DNA from 2 places in the Nocardiopsis sp. KDC1DS13DA1 genome. Region 2 is predicted to be linked to the other one. Evidence: riboswitches for the same ligand, from Rfam matches in the RefSeq annotation. Region 2 holds a riboswitch; the other holds the start of a gene.
The links. Region 2 has a riboswitch for S-adenosylmethionine ahead of ACTVAJ_RS20200 (aminotransferase class V-fold PLP-dependent enzyme). Riboswitches for the same ligand answer to the same signal wherever they lie in the genome.

Region 1: it holds a riboswitch for S-adenosylmethionine, as region 2 does, so the genes downstream of both, thrC (threonine synthase) here and ACTVAJ_RS20200 (aminotransferase class V-fold PLP-dependent enzyme) in region 2, are expected to answer to the same signal.

Annotation. Positions count from the first base shown of each region.
Region 1 covers NZ_JBVMUY010000035.1:264,810-275,793, forward strand. The annotation lists gene ACTVAJ_RS24000 (alpha,alpha-trehalose-phosphate synthase (UDP-forming)) at 6-1,442, opposite strand; SAM riboswitch class I at 1,738-1,880, shown strand; gene thrC (threonine synthase) at 1,894-3,153, shown strand; gene ACTVAJ_RS24010 (ubiquitin-like small modifier protein 1) at 3,241-3,519, shown strand; gene ACTVAJ_RS24015 (PadR family transcriptional regulator) at 3,674-4,258, shown strand; gene ACTVAJ_RS24020 (hypothetical protein) at 4,267-5,280, opposite strand; gene ACTVAJ_RS24025 (ATP-binding cassette domain-containing protein) at 5,504-6,475, shown strand; gene ACTVAJ_RS24030 (ABC transporter permease) at 6,472-7,287, shown strand; gene groL (chaperonin GroEL) at 7,608-9,239, shown strand; gene ACTVAJ_RS24040 (hypothetical protein) at 9,490-9,870, opposite strand; gene ACTVAJ_RS24045 (ribbon-helix-helix domain-containing protein) at 10,276-10,563, shown strand; gene ACTVAJ_RS24050 (SAM-dependent methyltransferase) at 10,847-10,984, opposite strand, start outside.
Region 2 covers NZ_JBVMUY010000030.1:170,553-181,536, forward strand. The annotation lists gene ruvA (Holliday junction branch migration protein RuvA) at 1-437, shown strand, start outside; gene ruvB (Holliday junction branch migration DNA helicase RuvB) at 449-1,516, shown strand; gene yajC (preprotein translocase subunit YajC) at 1,804-2,169, shown strand; gene ACTVAJ_RS20170 (adenine phosphoribosyltransferase) at 2,264-2,818, shown strand; gene ACTVAJ_RS20175 (RelA/SpoT family protein) at 3,457-5,634, shown strand; gene ACTVAJ_RS20180 (nitroreductase/quinone reductase family protein) at 5,692-6,159, opposite strand; gene ACTVAJ_RS20185 (acyl-CoA dehydrogenase family protein) at 6,240-7,433, opposite strand; gene ACTVAJ_RS20190 (CaiB/BaiF CoA transferase family protein) at 7,510-8,757, opposite strand; gene ACTVAJ_RS20195 (DUF3870 domain-containing protein) at 8,766-9,149, opposite strand; SAM riboswitch class IV at 9,366-9,480, shown strand; gene ACTVAJ_RS20200 (aminotransferase class V-fold PLP-dependent enzyme) at 9,539-10,876, shown strand.

The sequences.
Region 1 (10,984 bases), on a different contig from region 2:
TCCCCTCAGCCCAGTGACCGCAGTTGGTCCTGGAACCACCGGCGGGGCGGCAGCGCCACGGCGGCCTCCCGGAGCCGCTCGCGCCGGGCCCGGCGCTCGTCCGCGCCCATCGACAGCGCCCGGTGCAGCGCCTCAGCGGTCTCCGCGGTGTCGTAGGGGTTGACCAGCAGCGCGTCCCGGCCCAGTTCGTCGGCCGCACCCGCCTCGCGCGACAGCACCAGCACCGAGTCCCGCTCCGACAGCACCGGACCCTCCTTGGCCACCAGGTTCATGCCGTCCCGGATCGGGTTGACCATGAGCACGTCGGCCAGCTGGAAGGAGGCCAGCGAACGCGGGTAGTCGTCGTTGACCTCCAGCACCAGCGGCGCCCACTCGGCCGTGCCGAACTCCTCGTTGATCTCCTTGGCGACGCGCAGCACCGCGTCGGTGTACTCCTGGTACTCGGGCACGTCCCCGCGGCTCGGGTAGGCGAACGCCAGGTGCGTGACCCGACCGCGCCACTCCGGGTGCGCGGTCAGCAGCTCCCGGTACGCCTCCAGGCCCCGCACGATGTTCTTGGACAGCTCCGTGCGGTCCACCCGAACGATCAGCCGGGTGTCCCCGACGACCTCCTCCAGCGTCTCCCGGCGCTCCGCGACGCGGGGGTCCGCCGCGCTCGCGCGCAGCCCCTCCTCGTCCGCGCCCAGCGCGTGCACGCCGACCTCGACCACCCGTCCGCCGTGCTCGACCGTGCGCTTGGCCGGGTCCACGTCGGCGTTCAGGATCTGCGCGCAGCAGCGCAGGAACGCGTCGGCCCAGCGCGGGCTGTGGAAGCCCAGGCGGTCGGCGCCGAGCATGCCCTCCAGCAGTTCGCGGGCGACCTGGTCGGGCAGCATCCGGAAGTACTCCGGCGGGGCCCACGGGGTGTGCGAGAAGTGCGCGATCCGCAGGTCGGGGCGGCGGGCGCGCAGGATCCGCGGCACCAGCGCCAGGTGGTAGTCCTGCACCGCCACGCGCGCGTGGTCGGCCGCCCCGGCCACCAGGGCCTCGGCGAACGCGTTGTTGTAGGCGGTGAAGTCCTCCCACCGCCGACGGAACCCGGAGCCGAAGGACGGCTTGTTCGGGGTGTCGTACAGCATGTGCTGCGTGAACCACAGGGTCGAGTTGGCGACCCCGGTGTAGGCGCCCGCGAAGGTCTCCTCCGGAATGTCCAGCATGTGGACGCGCATGCCCTCCAGGTCGTGCGCGCGGTCCAGACGGGCCCCGGGGGCCTCGGCGGCGGCGCGGCGGTCGGAGGGCGACAGGGCGGCGCACACCCAGAGGCCGTCGATCTCGGAGGCCACCGAGATCATCCCCGACACGAGCCCTCCGCCGCCCCGGCGGTACTCCAGGGAGCCGTCGTCGGTGGTCGAGAAGGACACGGGTCCCCGGTTGGAGGCGATGAGGATCTGTGCCTTGTCCACGTGCTCGTCCTCTCGGTGGCGCGGAAGGGTCTGCCGCCCGTGAGCGGGGGTGGCGCGGGGCGGGGTGTTCCCTGGAGTCTCGCCTGCGGGCCGGGGGCCCAAACCCGTGCGCGGGCAACGCGGGCGCGCGTCACACCGCCGAAACGGAGCACGTGCACCCGGACAGCCCTGACCAGGGGGCATCTCAGCATGTGAGCGGGTTCGTGTAATCCAGGTCACCACATGTGGAAAGCCGGTCAACGCGTCGGTTACAGTGACCATGCGGATTCGACAGGATCGGCGCACAATTTCATATTGCTCATCCAGAGGGGTGGAGGGACCGGCCCTGCGAAGCCCCGGCAACCATCTCAGCATGCGATACTCGCGCTCCTCGCGAGGCGGCTGGGGCAGGTGCCAACTCCGGCCTGGGGTCAAGGTGGCCACCAGGAAAGATGAGGGGAGACGCCTCGCCATGGCGATTGCCGCCACCGAACCCACCTCCGTCCGCTCCTTCGGCCCCGCGACCGCGCTGTCCTGTCGCGAGTGCGGCGAGCGCTACGACCTCACCCCCCGGTTCGCCTGCGAGTTCTGCTTCGGCCCCCTTGAGGTCGCCTACGACTTCGGGACCGTCACCCGCGCCGACATCGAGAGCGGCCCGAACAACATCTGGCGCTACCGCTCCCTCCTCCCGGTGCCGGCCAACGTCGCCGAGCTCCCGAACATGAACCCCGGCCTGACCCCCCTGGTCCGCGCCGACCGCCTCGCCGCCGAGCTCGGCCTCGACTCCCTCCACGTCAAGGACGACTCCGGCAACCCGACCCACTCCTTCAAGGACCGCGTGGTCGCCATCGCCGTCGAGGCCGCCCGCACCTTCGGGTTCACCACCCTGTCCTGCTCCTCCACGGGCAACCTCGCCGGTGCGGTGGGCGCCGCCGCGGCCCGCGCCGGGTTCGAGTCCTGCGTGTTCATCCCCGCGGGCCTGGAGGAGGGCAAGGTCGTCATGGCCGCCGTCTACGGCGGCAAGGTCGTGGCGATCGACGGCAACTACGACGACGTCAACCGCTTCTGCTCCGAGCTCATCGGCGACCCGGCCGGTGAGGGCTGGGGCTTCGTCAACGTGAACCTGCGCCCCTACTACGGCGAGGGCTCCAAGACGCTGGCCTACGAGATCGCCGAGCAGCTCGGCTGGCGGCTGCCCGAGCAGATCGTCATCCCGATCGCCTCGGGGTCCCAGCTGACCAAGATCGACAAGGGCTTCCAGGAGCTCATCAAGCTCGGCCTGGTCCAGGACCGCCCGTACAGGATCTTCGGTGCCCAGGCCACCGGGTGCTCCCCGGTGGCCAAGGCCTGGGAGGCGGGCCACGACGTCATCCAGCCGGTCAAGCCCGACACCATCGCCAAGTCGCTGGCCATCGGCAACCCGGCCGACGGCCCCTACGTCCTGGACATCGCCCAGCGCACCGGCGGATCCGTGGAGCACGTGAGCGACGCCGAGGTGGTCGACTCGATCAACCTCCTCGCCCGTACCGAGGGCATCTTCGCCGAGACGGCGGGCGGGGTCACTACCGGTGTCCTGCGCAAGCTCGTGCGCGAGGGCAGGCTCGACCCGAAGGCCGAGACCGTCGTCCTCAACACCGGTGACGGACTCAAGACCCTCAACGCCGTGGACGCGGGCGTGACCGCCACGATCGCCCCCTCCCTGACCGCGTTCGCCGAGGCCGGCCTGCTGTAACGGACGACGCGGCCACCCGCGACGAACCCGCGGGGCCCGGAGACCGTTCCCGGACCCCGCCCCACCCGACGAAGGAAGAACACCCACATGAGCGCCAGCGTCCGCGTGCCCACCATCCTGCGCACCTACACCGACGACGCCTCCCAGGTGACCGCCGAGGGTACGACCCTCGCCGAGGTCATCGACGACCTGGAGGCCAACTACCCGGGCATCCGCGCCCGGATCCTCGACGACGCGGGCAAGGTCCGCCGGTTCGTCAACGTCTACGTGGGAGACGAGGACGTGCGCTTCGAGAAGGGCCTCCAGACCGAGGTGGCCGACGGTGCCCAGGTCTCGATCATCCCCGCCGTCGCCGGGGGCTGCTGAGTCGCGGCCCGGACGGCGTTCCCGCGGCCGGGGCGGTCCCGCCTCCTTCCCCCCGGGGGAGACGGGGCCGCCCCGTCCGCGGTGTCCGGGGCCGGGCCGTCCCCGGTTTCGCCCCTCGTAGGCTGGGACGCATCGAGTTCGGACGAGGGTGGCGATGTCGGCGACACGGTTGTTGGTCCTGGGCGTGGTGCGGATGCACGGTCAGGCGCACGGGTATCGGGTGGGGCGGGAGCTGCTCTCCTGGAACGCCGGAGAGTGGGCCAACGTCAAGTGGGGGTCGATCTACCACGCCCTGCGCAAGCTCAGCCGGGAGGGCAGGCTCCGGGAGTTCGTCGCCGAGGGCGACGAGGTGGTGGACCGCACCTCCTACGAGATCACCGACGACGGCGAAACCGAGTTCCACCGGTTGCTGCGCGCGGCGTTGAGCCACTCCGGCCACGACCACGCACTGCTCTGCGCGGGGGTCACCCTGCTGACCGCGCTGCCGAGGGACGAGGCGATCGCGATGCTGGAGCGCCGTCTGGCCGGGCTGGAGGCGGTCGGCGCCGAGGTGGACGCGGAGCTGGGCCGGGAGCGCGGCAGGCCGCCGCACGTGGCGGAGCTGTTCGGGCTCTGGCGGACGACGGTCGGAGCCGAGACCGGGTGGACCCGCCAGCTCATCGCCTCGCTGCGTGAGGGGCGCTACACCATGGCCGACGACGGCCCCGGCGCCTTCGGCCTGCCTCCCGGCGCGGGCTGACCGTCTCCCTATCTCTCGCCGCCCGCGGTCCTGAGCAGCCACGCGTTGGCCTCGGCCGCCTCGTTCGTGCGCTGGGACAGGGCGAGCCGGGCGGCCCGGAGGGCGGTGTCGGAGGCCAGGTCCGGGGCTCCGGCCAGGGCTCCGTGGGAGCGCCCGCGGGTCTCGGCGAGGACGTCGGCGTAGGCGTCGCCGGTTCCGGCCAGCCGTTGGCACTGCTCCCACTCCTCGTGCGCGGCCAGCGCCCGGTCGACCGGTCTGACGTAGGACTCGATCCGCGCGACGGCCGCCCTGTGGGAGGCGCGCGCCTCGGTGAGCACCGCGACCTGGGGGCGCATGGCCGCGCGGACCCGGTCGGAGGCGGCTCGGGAGCGCAGCGCGTCGATCTCCTCCGCGAGCGGGGCGATACGCCTCATCGACTCGGCCAGCCGCCACTCCTCCTCCCGGAGCACCAGCAGCGCGTCCCGTCCGTCGAAGCCGGGCGCCAGGACCTCCCGTGCCCTCTCCACGCTGCCGGCGGCCCGCTGCACCCGCCGCAGGCGGGCGCGGTCGTCACCGGCCAGTTCGCCGGGGAGGACGAACCGGTCGCGGGGGACGCGGACCTCCCGGGCGGGCGCCTTCGAGATGAAGATCCCGCAGGTCAGGAGGTGGAGGCAGCCGAACGGGAGCCACGTCCCGAAGGCGGACATCGCCATGGCCCAGATCCACCAGGGGAAGATGCTCATCGCGCCCAGCCCCAGCGGGGTCCGCCACCGGCCCTCCTCCGCCCTGGACGGCAGGTAGAGGAACAGGCTGGCGCATCCGGCGCCGACCCCCCACCACCGCCCGAACAGGTGCTCGACGACCGCGATGAGCGCGATCGCGAGCACCAGGACGACCGCGCCGCGCACCGCCCGGTCCCGGCGGGCCCGGTGGACGACGGGCTCGGTTCCGGCCTCGGCGGGCAGGAGCGAGTCGGGATCCTCGCGCACGGCCTCGTGCATCGCCGCGGGAAGCGTCGGGTCGAGGATGGGGCGGTCGCTCATGTGGTGGCCGATCCGTGTCTGTGCGGCTCCGGGGGAGGGCCGCCGTCGTTGTGGATCGGACGCCCTGGCGGGGCCCCGGGTTCCGTCGGCGAACCACCGTGACGGTGTCGGCGCGCGGCCGTCGGCGGTGTCGGGTCGTCCGAGGGTTCGTATTAAAACTTGAACACCAGCTTCGGGTGGGGCACACTCGTCCTCGCATTCAAGTTTTAATACTGGAGCGAGGATGATCCACACACGAGAGCTGACCCGGACCTTCCGGGTCGGCAAGCAGACGGTCGAGGCCGTCCGAGGCGTCGACATCGACGTCGGGGAGGGCGAGTTCGTCGCCCTCCTGGGGCCCAACGGGGCGGGTAAGTCCACCACGCTGCGCATGCTCACCACGCTGCTCGAACCCAGCTCGGGCACCGCGCGCGTCGCCGGACACGACGTACGCGCCGAGCCCGCCGAGGTCCGCCGCCGGATCGGGTTCGTCGGCCAGGGGCACGGTGCGGGCGACGACCAGCGGGCCCGCGACGAGCTGTACACCCAGGGCCTGCTGTACGGGCTCGACCGGCGCACCGCCCGCCGCCGCACCGGCGAACTGCTGGAACTGCTGGAGCTCGACGGCGCGGCCGACCGGGTGGGCAACGCCCTCTCCGGCGGCCAGCGCCGCCGCCTCGACATCGCGATGGGGCTGATCCACCGGCCCGGGCTGCTGTTCCTCGACGAGCCCTCCACCGGACTCGACCCCCAGAGCCGCGCCAACCTGTGGGAGCACGTCGCCCGCCTGCGGGAGGAGTTCGGCACGACCGTCGTGGTGACCACCCACTACCTGGAGGAGGCGGACGGCGCGGCCGAGCGGGTCCTGGTCATCGACCACGGCCGGGTCATCGCCGACGGCACCGCCGACGAGCTCAAGGGCGGGGTCTCCGGCGACCTGGTCACGTTCACCGCGGAGGACGGGTCCGCAGCCAGGCTGGGGGCGGAGGTGGCCGGGGCGCTGCCGCGGGCGGGCGCGGCCGAGGTCGTCGAGGCGCCGGGGCGCGATCCGGAGGTCCGCGTCCGCGTGGAGCGCGGCGACTCCGCCCTTCCGGGGCTGCTCCGGTCGCTCGACGCGGCCGGGGTCGCCCCCCGGTCCGTGAGCGTGCACCGGCCGACGCTCGACGACGTCTTCCTGACCCTGACCGGACGCAGCCTGCGCGAGGAGGAGCGATGAGCACGCAGACGAAGCCCGCGGCACGGCCGACGGGCGCGCCGACGGTGGCGGCGCGGGGGAGGACGACGGTGGCGCGCGACGTCTGGATCGTCTTCCAGCGGCAGGGGAGGCTGGTGCTGCGGCGTCCGGCGCTGATCCTGTTCGGGATGTTGCAGCCGGTGCTCTACCTGGTGCTGTTCTCCCCGCTCCTGGACGGGCTCGGCGGTCCGACGGGAGAGGGGTCCTGGCGGTGGTTCGTGCCGGGGCTCCTGGTCATGCTCGCGCTGTTCGCCAGCGGGTTCGCGGGGTTCGGCCTCCTGCCCGAGCTGGCGTCGGGCGCGCACGAGCGGCTGCTGGCCTCACCGGTGAGCCGGGTCGCGCTGCTGCTCGGCCGGGTGCTGGCGGACGCGACGATGATGTGCACGCAGATGCTGCTCATCCTCGTGCTCGTCGTCGCGTTCGGGTTCCGGATCCCGCCGCTGGGAGCCGTCGTGGGACTGGCGCTCCTGGTCGTGCTCGGGGTGGGACTGTCCACCCTGTCGTACCTGGTGGCGCTGGCGGCCGGGCAGACCTACGTCTTCGCGCCGATCGTCCAGGGGGCGCTGATGCCGCTCATGCTGCTGTCGGGGGTGCTGCTGCCGATGGACCTGGCGCCGGGGTGGCTGTACGCGCTGTCGCGGCTGAACCCGGTCTCGTACGTGGTGGACGCCGAGCGCGCCCTGTTCGCGGGCGAGTGGGGGTCCGCGGTGGGTGTGGGATGGGCCGTCGCGCTCGGCCTGGCGGCCGCGGCACTCACCCTCGGCGCCCGCTCCACGCGCAGGTCGGCACGGTGAACCGGCCGGTCCGCCGCACGGCGGACCGGCCCGCACGTCCGTGTCCACTCAGCGCGAAATCCGCACGTCGCATCGGATCGTCGCAGGTAAACGCTGGTGAGAGGGCTGTGGAAATCGTGACCACATCGTTTGCACTCTCCATGGGCGAGTGCTAAAAAGGGACCTGGTTAGCACTCGACTTTCCTGAGTGCTAAGCCGGATCGAGGCTGCGAGATCGCGGTTCCCGACAGCGGGGTTGTCGGGGTGGCCGCGGTCGTCCGTCGCGGGCGCACGCCTCGTCCCATCGCGTATCAGCCCGGTCACGGGAGGACAAGAACTCAATGGCAGCCAAACTGATCGCGTTCGACGAGGAGGCCCGTCGCGGCCTCGAGCGCGGTATGAACCAGCTCGCTGACGCCGTCAAGGTCACGCTCGGCCCCAAGGGCCGCAACGTCGTCCTGGAGAAGAAGTGGGGCGCCCCCACGATCACCAACGACGGTGTCTCCATCGCCAAGGAGATCGAGCTCGAGGACCCCTGGGAGAAGATCGGGGCCGAGCTGGTCAAGGAGGTCGCCAAGAAGACCGACGACGTCGCGGGTGACGGCACCACCACCGCCACCGTGCTCGCCCAGGCGCTCGTCCGCGAGGGTCTGCGCAACGTCGCCGCCGGCGCCAACCCGGTCGGTCTCAAGCGCGGCATCGAGGCCGCCGTGGCCCGCATCAACGAGGAGCTCGGCAACCTCTCCAAGGACGTCGAGACCAAGGAGCAGATCGCCTCCACCGCCTCGATCTCCGCCGGCGACACCCAGATCGGCGAGACCATCGCCGAGGCGATGGACAAGGTCGGCAAGGAAGGCGTCATCACCGTCGAGGAGGGGCAGACCTTCGGGCTCGAGCTGGAGCTCGCCGAGGGCATGCGCTTCGACAAGGGCTACATCTCGCCCTACTTCGCCACCGACCTTGAGCGCATGGAGACGGTCCTCGAGGACCCCTACATCCTCATCGTCAACTCCAAGATCTCCAACAACAACGAGTTCCTTCCCGTTGTGGAGAAGGTCCTCCAGGCCGGCCGTCCGCTGATGGTCATCGCCGAGGACGTCGAGCAGGGCGCGCTCCAGACCCTGGTCGTCAACAAGATCCGCGGCACCTTCAAGTCCGTCGCCGTCAAGGCCCCGGGCTTCGGTGACCGCCGCAAGGCCCAGCTCGGCGACATCGCCGTGCTGACCGGCGGCCAGGTCATCACCGAGGAGGTCGGCCTCAAGCTGGAGAACACCGAGCTCGACATGCTCGGCCGCGCCCGCAAGGTCGTCGTCACCAAGGACGAGACCACCATCGTGGACGGCGCCGGTGACGCCACCGCGATCGCCGGTCGCGTCAACGAGATCCGCAACGAGATCGAGCGCACCGACTCCGACTACGACCGCGAGAAGCTCCAGGAGCGTCTCGCCCGCCTGGCCGGCGGCGTGGCCGTCATCAAGGCCGGTGCCGCCACCGAGGTGGAGCTCAAGGAGCGCAAGCACCGCATCGAGGACGCCGTCCGCAACGCCAAGGCCGCGGTCGAGGAGGGCATCCTGCCCGGCGGTGGCGTCGCCCTGCTCCAGGCCAGCGTCCCGGCCTTCGAGAAGCTCGACGTGGACGGCGACGAGGCCATCGGCGCCGACATCGTCCGCCGCGCCATCGCCGAGCCGCTGAAGCAGATCGCCGTGAACGCCGGCCTCGAGGGCGGCGTCGTGGCGGACAAGGTCAAGAACCTGGAGCCCGGGTTCGGCCTCAACGCCGCCACCGGTGAGTACGCCGACCTGTTCAAGGAAGGCGTCATCGACCCGACCAAGGTGACCCGTTCCGCTCTGCAGAACGCCGCCTCCATCGCCGGTCTGTTCCTGACCACCGAGGCCGTCATCGCCGAGAAGCCGGAGAAGGCCGCGGCTCCCGCCGCCGACCCGACCGGTGGCATGGGCGGCATGGACTTCTAGGCTCCGCCTGGAGTCCGAGGTCCGGATACGCGACCTCGCCCGCGACGACCGGGTGGCCCCTTCCGGGGCCGCCCGGTTTCGCTGTTCCCGGGGTCCCCCGCCGACCGGACGCACGCCGGGGGCCGCGCCCGAGAGCCCGGGCGCGGCCCCTGTGCGGATACGGCGAAGCCCGGCGCCGTCCTGCGGGGAGGGCGGAACCGAACGCGGGGGCTGGGGTGGCGGGACTGGTGGCGGCCGGTCCCCGGACGTGTTACCGGTCGCGCGTCGCGAGGAACGCGACGAGCGAGGACAGGAGCCACACGGCTCCCGCCAGTGTCAACGTGACGGTGGTGGGGGCTCCGGCGACGTGGGCCAGGCCGCCGAGTGCCAGAGGCGGGAAGACCGTGCCGAGAAGGGCGAGGAGCGCGGCTGACGCCCTCTCCACCGGCGAACCGGAACGGGCCCTTCCCTGGAGTCTGCCCCAGGCCCCCTCTGCTCCGATGCTCCCTTCCACCGAGTAGGCCACGGGAGTCCTGTCGAACTCCACGTCGGCGCGGACGCGTGGATCCTCCTCGTCGAGGCGGATCTCCCTGGCGTGGGTCTCATCCCGAGTCTCCCGCGACTGCGGGAACCGTCCCCGGGGTTCTCCCATGGGCCCTCCAGCGTTGAGTTGTGATCGCAGGTTCGGTGTCCGGCGGTGTGCTCGGGGCCTGCCGTCGGCACCGCGTGACGCCGCGGCGTCGAGTGTCCACGGTTGGATCCTAGCACGGGAGGCGCTTCTGATGCATTTGATATACATCAGAAGTATGCTCTTGACACGGTCAATCAGATGCTGTTTATACTGATGACTGCTACAGAGATCGATGTCTATTGATCACCGCGCGGATGCGCCCGCGGGTGGTGAGGGGGGTCGGCGTTCCTGGTGACGGGTCGACGATTCTCGCCGTGTCCCCTTTCGGAGGGCTGGTCTCCGCACGCGAACGGTGCGCGGAGTGCCCGGCGTGTCCTCACGAACTCTGTCGTTCCCCGCAGTCGAACCCCGGAACGAGGTCGTGTCATGTCGCCCAAGAGCACGGGAAGCGAGTTGAGAAACGCCTCCCAGAGCGCCGGACGCCCTGGTGGGCGCCGACCGGGAGGCCCGCAGGTGCGGGTGACCGTCAACCTGACCGCGCGCTCCGCCAAGGCGCTGGAGGAGGCCGTGGCGGCGACGGGCGACACCCAGACCGACGTCATCAACCGTGCCCTCCAGGTGTACGCGTACCTGGAGGAGTCCATGGCCCAGGGGGACCGGATCTACGTGGAGAACGCCGAGCGCCAGGAACGCGAGCGGCTCCGGTTCTTCTGAGCTGGCGTTCCTCGTGTGCCCGGACTCTGTGGTGCGGAGGGGGCCCTCGTTGGCCGGGCGCACGCCCGCGGAGAGGCGCACCTCCGGCAGAGCGCGTCGGGTGTCCACAGCTCCCGCTCTCCGCCCGAACCCGCACGCTCCACAACCGCGGAGGAGGCGGTTCCGCCACGGGATCCGTGATGCCGCGGCGGCACCGCCTCCGGACCCCTTCGACCCGGAGCCGGACACCTCCCGGCTCCCCGGCCCCGACCGGTGGTCTTCCCGACCCCTTCCGCGTGGCCGGTCAGACCCGGATGAGCGTCAGGTACGCGAACCCGAGGGTCTGGCGCATGCCGTGGACGCGGGCGTGCCGGTGCCGGTCCGCCCGTTCGCGGACCTCGTCGGCGTTCGGCGCGCCGGGGTGGTGCGCCAACCACTCCTC
Region 2 (10,984 bases):
TCTTCGGGTTCGCCGACGAGGACGAGCGCCAGCTCTTCGAACAGCTCCAGACCGCCTCCGGCGTCGGCCCGCGGCTGGCCCTGGCCATGCTCGCCGTCCACAGCCCGTCGAGCCTGCGGCACGCCGTGGCCACCGAGGACACCGCCGCGCTCACCCGCGTGCCGGGCATCGGCAAGAAGGGCGCCCAGCGCATCGTCCTCGAACTGCGCGGCAAGCTCGACGCCCCCGTCCTCGCCGACGGCGCGCCGCCCGCCGCGAGCGGCGCCGCCGAACCGAACGGCGCCTGGCGCGGCCAGGTCGTCTCCGGTCTGGTCAACCTCGGCTGGTCGGCCAAGGACGCCGAGGCCGCGGCCTCGGCGGTCGCCGCCGAGGCCGAGGACACCGCCGACGTCTCCGTCCTGCTGCGCAGCGCCCTGCGCAAACTCAGCCGCGCCTAGGAGCCCCTCCCATGCACGAACGCGACGCCGTGTCGCCCGACGCCCACGGTGACGAACGCCAGCTCGAAGGCGCCCTGCGGCCGCGCGGGCTGGACGAGTTCGTCGGCCAGGAGCGGGTCCGCGAACAGCTCTCCCTGGTGCTGCGCGGAGCCCAGCGGCGCAACCGGGCCCCCGACCACATCCTCATGTCCGGCGGCCCCGGCCTGGGCAAGACCACCCTCGCCATGATCATCGCCGCCGAGATGGGCGCCCCCCTGCGCATCACCTCAGGACCGGCCATCGAACGCTCCGGCGACCTCGCGGCCGTCCTGTCCACCCTCCAGGAGGGCGAGGTCCTCTTCCTGGACGAGATCCACCGCATGGCCCGCCCGGCCGAGGAGATGCTCTACGTCGCCATGGAGGACTTCCGGGTCGACGTCGTCGTGGGCAAGGGGCCCGGCGCCACCGCGATTCCGATCGACATCGCTCCGTTCACCCTGGTCGGGGCCACCACCAGGGCGGGCATGCTGCCCGCGCCGCTGCGCGACCGCTTCGGGTTCACCGCGCACATGGACTTCTACACCCCCGACGAGCTCGAACTCATCCTCCACCGCTCGGCGGGCCTGCTCGGCGCCCCCCTGGCGGAGGACGCCGCCCGTGAGATCGCCCGTCGCTCGCGCGGCACACCCCGGATCGCCAACCGCCTCCTGCGCCGCGTCCGCGACTACGCCGAGGTCCGCGGGGACGGCACGCTCTCCCTGGACACCGCCCGGTCGGCCCTGGAGCTGTACGAGGTCGACGCGCTCGGTATGGACCGCCTCGACCGCGCCATCCTCGACGTGCTCCTGCGCCGGTTCCGCGGCGGGCCGGTGGGCCTGTCGACGCTGGCTGTGTCGGTGGGGGAGGAGGCCGAGACGGTCGAGGTGGTCGCCGAACCCTTCCTGGTCCGCTCCGGTTTCCTGGCCCGCACCCCGCGCGGGCGGGTGGCGACCCCGCAGGCGTGGGCGCACATGGGGCTGACGCCGCCGCCCGACGCCGCGTTCGGAGCGGCCGCCGCGGACGGGTCCTCCGGCGGCGCCCAGGTGAACGGATCGCCGTGACCGCGACCGTCCGGCCCTCGCAACGGCCCGATCCGACCGTTGCGCCACCGATCCCTGACCGTGGGACCACGGTGACCAGCGCCACGTAAGCTGGAGACATCCAGCCGTTCGGGGCCACGGCTCCGCGTGTCGTTCGACACGGGCGGAACGCATGGGCGGTCCGAAGCGTTATGGACTGCGGGTGCGGTCCGTGACGCGACGTCCGGGTCGGCACGATGAAGGTGGTCGTCGCGGTTGCGAGCCGACAACGGTCGGCCACACGACGAAACGTCAGGAAGGACGCCCCAGTGCAGGGCATTTACACTCTCGCCGCCGAAGGAGAGCCCACCGGGGGCCTCCTGAACATGATTCTGCCGTTCGCGCTGATCCTCCTGGTGTTCTGGCTGCTGTTCTGGCGGCCGAACCAGAAGCGCCGCCAGCAGGAGCAGCAGATGGTGAACGCGCTCGTCCCCGGTGTCGAGGTCATGACCAAGGCGGGCATCTTCGCCACCGTCGTGGAGGTCCACGAGCAGGACGTCCTGCTGGAGATCTCCCCGGGCACCCGCATCCGCATGCTCAAGGCCGGTGTGGGTGAGGTCATCACCCCCGCCGCCGACGACACGCCGGTGGAGGACCGCCCCGACTTCGGCGACGACGACAAGCCCAACAGCTGACCACGGCCACACCGGCCCCACGCTCTCCGGTACCGGCCCCGACCAGGGCCGGTACCGGCGTGTTCGGCCCCCGCACGAGAAGGTCCCACCACCCATGCCCCACGACCCCGCGACCGCCGACGCCGGACCGCTCCTCGGCATGATCCGGTCGCACGTTCGCGACGTGCCCGACTTCCCGCAGCCCGGGGTGCTGTTCAAGGACATCACGCCGCTGCTCAACGACCGGGAGGCGTTCGGCGCCACCGTCCACGGGCTCGCCGGCCCCTTCTCGGCGGAGGGTGTGGACCACGTGCTCGGCCTGGAGGCGCGCGGCTTCATCTTCGGTGCTCCGGTCGCGCTCGCGCTGGACGCGGGCTTCGTTCCCGCGCGCAAAGCCGGGAAACTGCCCTCGCGGACCATCGGGCAGGCCTATGATCTGGAGTACGGCACCGCGACCGTGGAGATCCACGCCGACGCGATCCCCGCGGGCAGCCGTGTGCTCATCGTCGACGACGTGCTCGCCACCGGCGGCACCGGCAGGGCCGCGGTGGAACTCGTGCGCAAGGCGGGTGGTACGGTCGTGGGATTCTCCGTCCTGATGGAACTCTCCGCGCTCCAGGGACGCGAGAAGCTGCCGGATGTGGAGCTGCACAGCCTCCTGACGGTCTGACCGGGGAATCCCGACGCGCGTGCCCGCCCGCACGGGAATGCGCGACGAATCCCTCCGCGTTGACGGAAGGACCCAGTCCGCACCGCACCTCGCCCGCACGGGGACGCCACCGCCGGACGTGACGCGTTCGGCGGCCCTCGCATACCCGCACCCGTGCCGCGCTGGGTGCGTGGCCCTGGGAGTGACGCCGTACCGCGTCTCCGATCACGTGGGACCACGGACACTAGACTGGTGGGAGAGGTACCGCGGCGGCCACGTCCAGTGACCGGCCCTGACAACACGCACGTGCACCGGGCGAACGTCGGCGACGGCGTCCACGCGACCGGGTGGATCCGCGGGAGGTAGGCATGCCAAGCGAAGTGGTTTCGACCGGGGCGGTACCGGACCGCGGCGAGCGGCCGGAGGCCACGGGCGAGCGGCGCCCCGGCATGCCGGGAGGGCACGCGGACGGCAACGGTACGTCGGCCGCGCACAGACCACAGGGAGACCGCCCGGAGGGCGCCGCGACCGAAGCGGCGCCCTCCGACGTCTCCGGGGCGGGCCCAGGCGGCCCCCAGGGGCCACCCGGCTCCGCCACGCCCTCCACCGTGCGAGTCCGCAGAAGGCTCGCCCGACTCGGCGCCCAGCGGGGAGTGACGATGAACCCGGTGCTCGAACCACTGATCAAGACCGTGCGCGCCACCCATCCGAAGGTGGACGTGCGGCTCATCGAGCGCGCCTACGAGGTGGCCGCACACCACCACCGCGACCAGAAACGCAAGAGCGGCGACCCCTACATCACCCATCCGCTCGCCGTCGCGACCATCCTCGCCGAGCTGGGCATGCAGGAGGCCACCCTGGCCGCCGCCCTGCTGCACGACACCGTCGAGGACACCGAGTACTCCCTCGACGAGCTGCGCGCCGACTTCGGCGACGAGATCGCCGAGCTCGTCGACGGCGTCACCAAGCTGGACAAGGTCAAGTACGGCGAGGCCACCCAGGCCGAGACGGTCCGCAAGATGGTCGTGGCCATGGCCCGCGACATCCGCGTCCTGGTCATCAAGCTGTGCGACCGCCTGCACAACATGCGCACCCTGCGCTACCTGCCGTCCCGGGCCAAGCGGGAGAAGAAGGCCCGCGAGACCCTGGAGATCTTCGCCCCGCTCGCCCACCGGCTGGGTATGAACACCATCAAGTGGGAGCTGGAGGACCTGGCCTTCGCCACCCTCTATCCCAAGCGCTTCGACGAGATCGCCCGCCTGGTCTCCGAGCGCGCCCCCCGCCGCGACGTCTACCTCCAGGAGGTCATCGAGGCGGTCTCGGGCGACCTCCGGGAGGCCAAGCTCAAGGCGACCGTGCGCGGCCGCCCCAAGCACTACTACTCGATCTACCAGAAGATGATCGCCCGTAACTGCGGCTTCGACGAGATCTACGACCTCATCGCCGTGCGGGTCCTGGTGGACAGCGTCCGCGACTGCTACGCGGCCCTGGGGACCATCCACGCGCGGTGGAACCCGGTGCCCGGGCGGTTCAAGGACTACATCGCGATGCCCAAGTTCAACATGTACCAGTCGTTGCACACGACGGTCATCGGTCCCTCGGGCAACCCGGTCGAACTCCAGATCCGCACCCGCGCGATGCACCGCCGCGCCGAGTACGGCATCGCCGCGCACTGGAAGTACAAGGAGGACCGGGGCTCGGGCGGGGAGCCCAAGGCCAAGGGCACCTCCGACATGCAGTGGCTGCGCCAGCTCATCGACTGGCAGCAGGAGACCAAGGACCCGGGCGAGTTCCTGGAGTCGCTGCGCTTCGACCTGTCGGTGCAGGAGGTGTTCGTCTTCACCCCGCAGGGCGACGTCATCTCCCTGCCCCAGGGCGCCACCGCCGTCGACTTCTCCTACGCCGTCCACACCGAGGTCGGCCACCGCACGGTGGGCGCCCGGATCAACGGCCGCCTCGTCCCGCTGGAGAGCGAGCTGCACAACGGCGAGACGGTCGAGATCCTCACCTCCAAGGACCCCGACGCCGGCCCCAGCCGTGACTGGCTCAACTTCGTCAAGAGCGCCCGCGCCCGCAACAAGATCCGGCACTGGTTCACCAAGGAGCGCCGCGAGGCCGCGATCGAGCGGGGCAAGGACGACATCGCCAAGGTCATGCGCAAACAGGAGCTGCCGGTCAAGCGCCTGTTCAGCGGTGAGGCGATCATCGCCCTGGCCCGGGACCTGCGGTACCCGGACGTGGACGCGCTCTACGCGGCGGTCGGCGAGCACCAGGTCAGCGCCCAGAGCGTGGTCAGCAAACTCGTCGACTCCCTGGGCGGCCTGGAGAGCCACGCCGAGGACATCGCCGAGTCGGCCCTGCCCACGAAGGCCGTCACCCGCCGCCGCCACCCCGGAAACCCGGGCGTGGTCGTGGAGGGCGACGCCGACGTGTGGGCCCGGCTGTCCAAGTGCTGCACACCGGTGCCGGGCGACGACATCGTCGGCTTCGTGACGCGCGGCAACGGGGTCTCGGTGCACCGCGAGGACTGCGTGAACGCCGCGACCCTGGACACCGACCGCATGGTGCGGGTGGAGTGGTCGCCCACCGAGGACTCCATGTTCCTGGTGGCGTTGCAGGTGGAGGCGCTGGACCGGTCGCGGCTGCTGTCGGACATCACCCGTGTGCTGTCCGACCAGCACGTCAACATCCTGTCGGCGACGGTCCAGACCAGCCGTGACCGGGTGGCGCAGAGCCGGTTCACCTTCGAGATGGCCGACCCGGCCCACCTGGGCAGCGTCCTGCGCTCGGTGCGCGGCGTCGACGGCGTCTACGACGTGTACCGCGTCCGGAACTGACGGGGACCCGGGCCCCCTCCGCCTGGAGGGGGCCCGGGTCCCCGGCGGTCCGGGCGCTCAGATGCGGATCGTGGTCGACCGCACGATCTCGAACACCGGGTGGCGGTCGGCCTCGGCCGCGAAGGCCTCGTCCGGAGCCTCCGGCGGGGCCTCGAAGTACGGTCCCACGACGAACGCGCGCGGGTGGTCCAGGTACTCGCGGAGCACGGGGGCCGACTCCTCGGGTCCGAGCTCACGCACGCTGGCCAGCTCGATCCACCCGCCCTGGCGCAGGGTCGCGAACCCGTCCTTGCGCAGGTTGCGCACCCAGTCGACCGCCCCGTAGGGCGCCACCAGGAACCGGCCCCGGTCGCTGTCCAGCACACTGACCGGGGTGGTCCGCAGGAAGCCGGACGCGCGTCCGCGCGTCGTCAGCAGGTGCATGTCGGGCGGGCACACCCCGTACTTGACGAAGCCGCTGACGAAGGCGTTGGCGGTTCGCCGCACCCGCGTCATCTCGAACCGCTTCGTCGGCTCGTTCACCATCTCGGCAACTCCCTCAGTCGGATGCTCCCCATTGTGGTGGTTGCGGGGGACTGTCGGCACCAGGGAGACCGCCCCGCGCGTCAGCGGAACGCCGAGACCCCCGTCACGGCCTGTCCGATGCTCAACGCGTGGATCTCCTCGGTGCCCTCGTAGGTGGCGACCGTCTCCAGGTTCACCATGTGCCGCATCACCGGGTACTCCAGGGTGATGCCGTTGGCGCCGTGGACGGAGCGCGCGGCGCTCGCCACCCGCTGGGCGGCCGCCACACACGAGAGCTTGCCGAAGCTGACGTGGTTGTGGTGGCAGTTCCCCTCGTCCTTGAGGCGGCCGATCCGCAGCGCCGTCAGGTTGGCGTGGTTGACGTCCACGACCATGTCGGCGAGCTTGCGCTGGGTGAGCTGGAACCCGCCGATGGGACGGCCGAACTGCTCGCGGGTGGTCGCGTACTCCAACGCCGCCTCGTAGCAGGCCCGGGCGGCCCCGGCCGCGCCCCACACGATCCCGTAGCGGGCCTCGTTCAGGCACGACAGCGGCGACCCCAGCCCGCCCGACCCGGGCAGGAGCGCGTCGGCGGGCAGCCGCACGTCCTCCAGCACCAGCTCGGAGGTGATCGAGGCGCGCAGGGACAGCTTCCTGTGGATGACGTTGGCGGTGAAGCCGGGCGTGTCCGTGGGCACCAGGAAACCGCGGATGCCGTCGTCGGTGGCGGCCCAGACCACGGCCACGTCGGCCACCGAACCGTTGGTGATCCACATCTTGGTGCCGTTCAGGACCCAGTCGGACCCGTCCCGCCGCGCGCGGGTGCGCATCGAGCCGGGGTCGGAACCGGAGTCGGGTTCGGTCAGACCGAAGCAGCCGATGGCCTCGCCCGCCGCCATCGGCGGCAGCCACGCGCTCTTGTGCTCCTCGGAGCCGAACTTGTGGATGGCCGCCATGGCCAGGGAGCCCTGGACGGACACGAAGCTGCGCAGCCCGGAGTCGACCGCCTCCAGCTCGCGGCAGGCCAGACCGTAGGCGACGGCGCTGGAGCCCCCGCAGCCGTAGCCCTCCAGGTGCATGCCCAGCACCCCCAGGTCACCGAAGGCCCTGGCCAGGCCCCGGGGGTCGGGCAGGGTGCCCGCGTCGAACCACTCGGCCACGTTCGGCAGCAGTTCGCGGGAGGCGAAGGCGCGGACCGCGTCGCGGACGTCCCGCTCGGTGTCGGAGAGTGTGGCGTCCACCGCGAGGAAGTCGCGGGGGTCCGGGGCGGCGGGTTTGCGCTGGGTCTGGCTCATGGTCGGATGTCCCTTCGTGGTGTGCCGTGTGCTTCCGGTGTCGGTCGGGCACGGCTCGGCGCCGTGCCGGGGTGGGTCAGGGCAGGTCGGGCTGCTGGACCGCGCCGCGCTTGACCATCGCGTCGATGAGCCCCCCGTCCAGGCCCAGTTCGGCGAGCAGGCTCCGGGAGTGCTGGCCGAGCAGGGGAGGGGCGGTCATCGGTGCGGCCGTGCCCTCCAGCCGGAAACCCGCGCGGACCTGTTCGAGCGGTCCGATCACGGGGTGCTCCACCGTGCGCAGGACGTCGTCCCCGCTGGCGTCGGCCGTGCGCAGCGCGTCCAGCACACCGCGCACCCGCCCGGCCGGGACACCGGCCGCCACGAGCGCGTCCATCCAGTGGTCGGCGGGGCGGGAGCGCAGGGTGCGCGACAGCTCCTCCACCAGCTCCTCCCGGTGCTCCACCCGCCCGGGGTTGGTGGCGTAACGGGCGTCCCCGGCCAGGTCGGGCCGTTCCAGGGCGTCGCACAGCCGCCGGTACAGGGCGTCGTTGCCCGCCGCGACCACGATGTCGGCGTCGGCCGTCGGGAAGACCTGGTAGGGCACGATCGTGGTGTGCGCGTTGCCCGCCCGCGCGGGCTCGACCCCCGTGACCAGCGCCTGCTGGGTGAGGTTGACCAGACCGGACAGGGTCGAGTTGATGAGCGAGACGTTGATGTTCTCGCCCCGGCCCGTGGCCCGCGCGCGCATCAGCGCGCCCAGGATGCCCACGGCGGCGTTGAGGCCGGTGAGGACGTCGGTGAGCGCCACCCCCACCTTGCTCGCCGGCCCCTCCGCCGGGCCGGTGGCGGCCATCAGCCCGCTCTCGGCCTGCACGACGATGTCGAACCCGGGGCGCGTGGCGGGCTCGTGCTCGGGCCCGAACCCGCTGACGGAGCAGTACACGACCGCCGGGTTGCGGGCGCTCACGTCGGCGTAGCCCAGGCCCAGACGGTCGATGACCCCGGGGCGGAAGTTCTGGATCACCACGTCGGAGGAGGCGCACAGGTCCTGGACGGCGGCCAGGCCGTCAGGGTCCTTCAGGTCCACCGCGAGGCTGCGCTTGTTGCGGTTCACCGACAGGAAGTAGGCGGACTCCCCGGGTGAGTCACCGGAGGCGCCCGCCCAGGGCGGGCCCCAGGCGCGGGTGTCGTCCCCGCGGCCGGGCTGCTCGACCTTGACCACCTCGGCGCCCATGTCGGCGAGGAGCATCGTGGCGTAGGGCCCCGCGAGGACGCGGGACAGGTCCGCCACGCGCACCCCGGCCAACGGCAGGGGAGCGGTGGGTTCGGTGTTGGTGTCGGGCACGGGGGCACTCACTCCTTGGCGTCGGCGTCACCGGGCAGCTGGTCGCCGTCCCGCAGCTGGTAGTAGGTCTCCAGGCAGCGGCGGAGCGCGGTGGTGAGGGCGGCGCCGGACTGGCCCGCGTACCGCGTCTGGACCCGCCGGACGATCTCGGCGATGTCCTCGGTCACCGAGGCGCCCTCGACGAGGGCGCGGAAGAACTGCTTGGCCAGGTCGGTGAGGAGTGTGGTGTCCGCCGCGACGATCCGGTCGTCGGCGGTGTCCACGGCGAGCACGACACCGAGCCGCTGGTACTGGGAGTGGCTCGCCACCGTGTCGGGAAGGCGGGCGTAGCCGGAGATCAGGACAACCCTGGGGTTGCGGAAAAGCTGCTGGACGCGGTCGTCGCCGTGCAAGGCAAACACACCTCTCGCTCGCGGGCATGCGAAAACTCCGATGCTCTGGAGTCTCGCGCCTGGAGGGCGGCCGGGGGAAGCCGGACACCCGCGGCGTGAGGGCAGGCGGGACCAGTATGTCCCAGCCTCCGTGCCGGGTGTCAAGCGGGGCTGTGGTCGCCTCCACACGGACGCGCCGGTGTGCGGTCCGCCGGGTCTGTGCTACCTTTCTGGCCAGGTCACGAGTGCCAGCGTCAAGCCCCGGCTTGCTGGCCGGCAACCCTCCTTCCGCGGTGGGGTGCCCCGGGTGAGGACCAGGTCCCGACACGACCGTGTCTGACAAGCGCGGACCCCGCCGATGTCGCCGTGAGGCGCCCCGTGGGTCCCCCGACCCACGAGAGAGGTGCACCTTGACCACGGTCCATCACATCCACTCCCTGCGCTCACCCGCATCCGCCGAGTGCGCGGTCGTCACCGCCGACGCCGGAGTCCCCCTCGTCACCGGTGAGCACGTCGACTACGCCAACTTCGACTACGCGGCCAGCGCCCCGTGCCTGACCTCCGTGGCCGACGCCCTGTCGGCGGCCCTGCCCTACTACGCCAGCGTGCACCGCGGCGCGGGCCACCACTCCCAGGTGAGCACGGACGCCTACGAGCGCGCCCGCCGCAGCGTCGCCCGCTTCCTGGGCACGCGCACCGAGCCCGCCGACGCGGTGGTGTTCGTGCGCGGCACCACCGACGCCCTCAACCTGCTGGCGCGCTCCGTGCCCCAGGGGTGCACCGTGGTCGTCTTCGAGTCCGAGCACCACGCCAGCCTCCTGCCCTGGGAGCACCCCGCCTCCCGGGCGGGCCGGGTCGTGCGCCTTCCCCTGCCCGAGTCCCCCGAGGCGGCGGTCGCCTCCGCCCGGACGGCCCTGGAGGAGGCCCCCGAGGGGCCCACCCTGTTGTGCGTGACCGCCGCCTCCAACGTCACCGGCGAGATCTGGCCGGTCGAGGACCTGGTCCGGGTGGCCCACGCCGAGGGCGCCCGCGTGGTGGTCGACGCGGCCCAGTACGTGCCGCACCTGCCCTTCAGCCTCGCCGCGACCGGCGCCGACTACGTGGCCCTGTCCGGGCACAAGCTCTACGCCCCCTTCGGCTCCGGTGTGCTGGCCGGGCGCGCCGACTGGCTGCGCGAGGCCACCCCCTACCTGTCGGGAGGAGGGGCCACACGGCTGGTGACCGACCACGACGTCCGGTGGAACGACCTGCCCGCGCGCCACGAGGCGGGCAGCCCCAACGTGCTGGGCGCCGTCGCCCTGGCCGCGGCCTGCGACACTCTCACCCCCGCCACCCAGGAACTCCTGCACGTTCGCGAGTCCGCGCTGCTGGAGCGCCTGCGCGCCGGTCTGGGCGGGATCGACGGGGTCCGCGAGCTGTCCCTGTGGGGCGCCGACCACACGCGCGTGGGCATCGTGTCCTTCACCGTGGACGGACTGCCCGCGGAGCTGCTGGCCGCCGCCCTGTCCGCCGAGTACGGGATCGGCGTGCGCGACGGTCTGTTCTGCGCGCACCCCCTGACCCGGTACCTGCTCCCCGAGGGGCACGCGCAGGCCGTCCGGGCGAGCCTGGGCGTGGGGACCACGACCGAGCACGTCGACCGTCTGGTCGGGGCGGTCGCCGACCTGGTGGCGCGCGGGCCCGGGTGGGAGTACGCCGACTGCGACGGTCGGCTGGCGCCGGTCCCGGACCCGCGCAACGTGCTCTGAGACGGTGCGGGGGCGGCCGTGGCGGGTCCTCCGCCGCGGGGCGCGCCGCGATACCGCCCAGACGGAGAAGCGGGGCGTAAATCACCCGACCCTGTGTGGCGGATCACG